2 regions of the Paenibacillus sp. NPDC057967 genome follow, and region 1 is predicted to be linked to the other one. Evidence: a T-box and tRNA genes for the amino acid it is inferred to sense, from the RefSeq annotation. Region 1 holds a T-box; the other holds one or more tRNA genes.

Region 1 (2,391 bases):
TCGCTTTGATCGCTTCTTCGTTATTCAGTCCGTTCAGGAAATCAGAGTTCACATGCGCACCGTCACCTGCATAGGCTTCCTCGGTTATGTCTCCGCCTGCCACTACCTCGATAATCGGCAGATCGAATTGCTTCGCGAACTCCCAGTCTCTCGCATCGTGGCCCGGAACCGCCATAATGGCGCCCGTACCATAACCCGCAAGCACATAATCGGCAATCCAGATTGGCGTCTTAGCGCCGTTGACCGGATTAATCGCATACGCACCCGTGAAGACGCCCGTCTTGTTCTTCGCCAGATCCGTACGCTCCAGATCGCTCTTGCGGGCTGCCGCTTCCTGATAAGCCTCTACCGCCGCTTTCTGCAGGGCTGTTGTAATCGCGGCAACCAGCTCATGCTCTGGCGCCAGCACGCAATAAGTTGCGCCGAACAGCGTGTCCGGGCGTGTCGTAAAGACAACCAGCGAGCCCTCATGCCCGTCAATGTCGAACGTTACTTCCGCGCCCGTCGACTTGCCGATCCAGTTGCGCTGCATATCCTTAATGCTCTCGGACCAATCCAGCTCTTCCAGATCGTCCAGCAAACGATCTGCGTATTCAGTAATTTTCAGAATCCATTGACGCATCGGCTTGCGGACCACGGGATGACCGCCACGCTCGCTCTTACCATCAATCACTTCTTCATTCGCAAGTACAGTGCCAAGCGCTGGACACCAGTTGACAGGCACTTCTGCTACATAGGCCAGACCGCGCTTGTACAGCTGGATAAAAATCCATTGCGTCCATTTATAATAATCCGGGTCCGTCGTGCTGAATTCGCGATCCCAATCGTAGGAGAAGCCCAGCGATTTGATCTGACGGCGGAAATTGTCAATATTTTTGAACGTAATATCTCTAGGATGCTGGCCAGTGTCCAGAGCATGCTGCTCAGCCGGCAGGCCGAATGCGTCCCACCCCATCGGATGAAGCACATTGTACCCCTTCATTCGCTTATAGCGCGATACGATATCGGTAGCTGTATAACCTTCCGGATGGCCTACATGAAGACCTGCTCCCGAAGGATACGGGAACATATCCAGAGCATAGAACTTCGGCTTCCCTGGTTCTTCCTTTGTTTGGAACGACTTGTTCGCGTCCCAGAATTGCTGCCATTTCGGCTCAATCACAAGCGGATTGTAGCCGTGTCGTTGCTGTTCCTGAGTCATTCGTACTTCCTCCTAATCGTCTTAAAACATAAAAACCTCCCGCCCCCAGCGGATTAACGCTAGGGACGAGAGGATATTCTCCCGTGGTACCACCCTAGTTAGCATCAGGCATGCCCTGCCCTAGCTCACTTGACGTCCCTAACGCGGACGATTCGGAACGACTTGCCTTCAGCTTCCTGAAGGTTGCCCGTTCGGCTCCGAGGCGAGCTTCCCTGCGCACATGGTCCGGCTTCCACCAACCGCCGGCTCTCTAAGCCAATGCAACGCCTGTACTGTTCCTCTTCAACGCCATGATATAAGTCAAACAATTACTACCGATTATATAAGTCCCCGCTCTTGCATGTCAAGCTACATCGGTCTTGCAGCTCAAAATTCGATATCAAGCGGTCTCTCTGGCCAAGCTCCTTCTGTTTGAGACAAACGTCAAGCATGCCATGGCCATAAGCGCACCGTGCATAAGTATTCCTAAGATGGCCGTATAACCGCTCGCAATAAAGCCCAGCATCCACAATCCGAACGGTGGTATCTGAATAAGGAAAATCGCCGCAAGTGCCACAATAAGCAAGCCGTCATTGAGTCCTTCCTTCATCCAGCGGCGAGCAGCCATCAATCCCAGCAGTAAGACCCCGATGACGATGGAGCACATACTCCAGAACCGGACAGTCTCTCGTTCCGAACCCGCTTCTGATCCCAGAAAGTCAGCGGCAAGCCAAGACGTTCCAATGTAAGCCAAACCTGCTGCAATCGATACTGCTCCGGCTAATATGATAATGGTACGTGTCATACTCATAGCTCCTTTACACCGAATGCTTGCATCAAGATACCTGTCAGTATATTCATTCGTCTTCTTCATCCGCCACTGCCTTCATGATCCAATAGGCTACTACACGGAATGCTTCCCGGCGTTCATCTGCGAACTTCATGACTAGCGACTGCTTTCCATGAATCTCCATCTACTTCTATCTTTCTAACGCGTCCAACCTCCTGCAGGTTGCATACCATGTCTCATTTTTTCAATCTGAACTGCTGTCCATCCACCCCTTCTTAGTCCATATAAAAAAGGTCCCCCAAAGGGAACCTCAACATGCAATCTCATTTCGATCTCATCTCGACTGTCTTCATCAGACCTTGCGATCAGCCCCTGCCGATAATCCAGCAAGCCGTATACAACCGAGATACCGATAATAAGC
Region 2 (2,391 bases), on a different contig from region 1:
ACATGATGACACACGGAATTATCCGGCAGTTTCCTTCCGTATTTTAATATGTCGAATAATACGAAAAAAGCCGTGGGGCTCTGTCCCCACGGCTTAAAAAATATGTTCTAGTTTCATAAAATATCCATAATTATGAAGTATAGACGCCTGAAGTGGCATTCCCTCCCAGGAAAGGAGAGATGCCGAATGACGTATACAACTGTGGAAGTCATCATGCTTGGTACTTTTCTTCTTGCATTACTCAGCTACTTGAAACGAAAATAACTCGCCATTGGTTGATGGCCTGACGAGTCATTTTCTTCCACATCATTCGGAGGACATGCCGCCTCATAATGTCTTGAACAGAGAGCGATGACCTCGCTCTCTAATTTCTATTCTAAGCAGCGGTTTATCATTTTAGAAGTGAAAATTTTTTAACTTCCTGCTCTTTTTCCCGCTTCTGCGATATGCTCTCCACGACCATCAGCGATATATTCCCTCTCCAAGATGGAATAATAACATTGGTCTGTCCATTGCCCTCGCCAATATAGCTCTTCCTTGAACACCGCTTCCCTCGTCATGCCAATCCGCTCCATTAGCGCTGCGGAATGCGAATTTCTGGCATTGCACATTCCAACGACCTTATGAGCTTTCAGCTCTTCGAAGGCAAACCTCAGCAACAGCCCAGCAGCCTCCGTTCCATAGTCTTGTCCATGATATGGAGGAAGAATCGCAAAACCAATTTCCCAGCTTTTTCTGTATTCGTTATAACGCCATATCTGAGCCAGACCAATCGGTATTCGGATGTCGTCAGTCTTCAAGTAGACGACAAAATCATGATGCTCATTGTCTTCGCTAAAGATCTTATCCATATAAGACTGGCGCACAGCTTCTCGATCTGATTGAACAACTTCTTCATAGTGCCAAAGCTCAGTGTTGCATTCGATATCGCATATAAAGTCCAGATCATCAACTGCTATTCGCGATAACCTTATCTTAGCGCCGCTTATATCCATCTACTCCACCTCACTCCCATGTTAGCACATGGAGATGACTTGTTGTGGTCGTGAATAGCTATAATGAAGGTTTACATGCTTTCTCAGAAAAAATGAAAAAAGAGCCCTTAGCAAGAGGACTCTAACGTTTCAGACGTTTTCAGTATTATTAATTTGAACTACAGATGAAATCGTAAGAACAAGCTTTGATTCAATTAAATAGTTAAAATAAACATAACCAATTAACTCCATTTTTTGATCTAGTCATATAAAAAAAGCCCCTGCTTTCGCAAGGACTTTCGTTGTATGCGGTAGAGAGGACTCGAACCTCCACGGGTATACACCCACTACCCCCTCAAGATAGCGTGTCTGCCATTCCACCACTACCGCACATTTGAAGTTGTACCTATCCCTTCATCGCCAGCTGTCTTCGAGGGAAGAAGAAAACTGGTGAGCCATGAAGGACTCGAACCTTCGACACCCTGATTAAAAGTCAGGTGCTCTACCAACTGAGCTAATGGCTCTCATGACGGAAACGAACTCATAAGAGCTGCTTCTTAGAGGATGGTTGGTGACCCGTAGGGGATTCGAACCCCTGTTACCTCCGTGAAAGGGAGGTGTCTTAACCCCTTGACCAACGGGCCATATGTTGCAAGTTTATTGCCTTCGCATTTTTGCGACAAGAACGATTATATCAACTTATCCTGCATAATGCAAGCATTTTTTCAGATCATTCATGTCTCCGAACTTGAGACAAATAAAAAAGACCGATGCTCGGCCTCCTTACGCATGAGTCCTGAGAAAAAAATGTGGCGGAGAAGGAGGGATTCGAACCCTCGCACCACTTACGCAGTCTAACCCCTTAGCAGAGGGTCCCCTTGAGCCACTTGGGTACTTCTCCAGGAAATGGCTCCCCGAACAGGACTCGAACCTGTGACAACTCGATTAACAGTCGAGTGCTCTACCAACTGAGCTATCAGGGAATATTAAAGTGACTTCTAATAATTTATCATGGCCCGTCTTCCTTGTCAAGCAAAAACAGCTTTAATTTCCCCCTGCATTTACCACAAGCATAACGCGCAGGATCGACCTTCCGTTTCCGTAAATATTCCATGCCACAACGAACGCAGGTAAGCCTATATTTGAACGGCATTGCTTTTCTTGCCGATCGTTCCGGAAGCGAATTGCAATATCTGGAGCCCCCCACATGCGCAAGCAGCGTCTTGAAGTCGGCATCCCGATGGCGATAGCCCCGCTTCATTAGATGGAGATGATAATGGCACAGCTCATGCTTAATAATCTTCTCCGTCTCCTCCATGCCAAATGCAGCAAGCTGATGCGGACTAATCTCGATATGATGGGACCGGGTAAAGTACCGCCCCCCTGTTGCCTTCAGCCTTCCGTTAAATGTAGCCTG

The links. The T-box of region 1 lies ahead of leuS (leucine--tRNA ligase). A T-box ahead of a tRNA ligase gene usually reads a tRNA of that ligase, here a tRNA-Leu.
Region 2: it encodes a tRNA-Leu, which carries the amino acid that the T-box ahead of leuS (leucine--tRNA ligase) is inferred to sense. The anticodon was not compared.

The regions. Positions count from the first base shown of each region.
Region 1 covers NZ_JBHVQB010000004.1:585,818-588,208, forward strand. The annotation lists gene leuS (leucine--tRNA ligase) at 1-1,201, opposite strand, end outside; T-box leader at 1,260-1,496, opposite strand; gene ACFVSO_RS13295 (hypothetical protein) at 1,581-1,985, opposite strand; gene ACFVSO_RS13300 (hypothetical protein) at 2,336-2,391, opposite strand, start outside.
Region 2 covers NZ_JBHVQB010000001.1:158,942-161,332, forward strand. The annotation lists gene ACFVSO_RS00765 (acetylglutamate kinase) at 1-47, shown strand, start outside; gene ACFVSO_RS00770 (GNAT family N-acetyltransferase) at 414-995, opposite strand; tRNA gene ACFVSO_RS00775 (tRNA-Leu) at 1,282-1,364, opposite strand; tRNA gene ACFVSO_RS00780 (tRNA-Lys) at 1,423-1,498, opposite strand; tRNA gene ACFVSO_RS00785 (tRNA-Glu) at 1,544-1,618, opposite strand; tRNA gene ACFVSO_RS00790 (tRNA-Ser) at 1,785-1,875, opposite strand; tRNA gene ACFVSO_RS00795 (tRNA-Asn) at 1,882-1,957, opposite strand; gene ACFVSO_RS00800 (SprT family protein) at 1,984-2,391, opposite strand, start outside.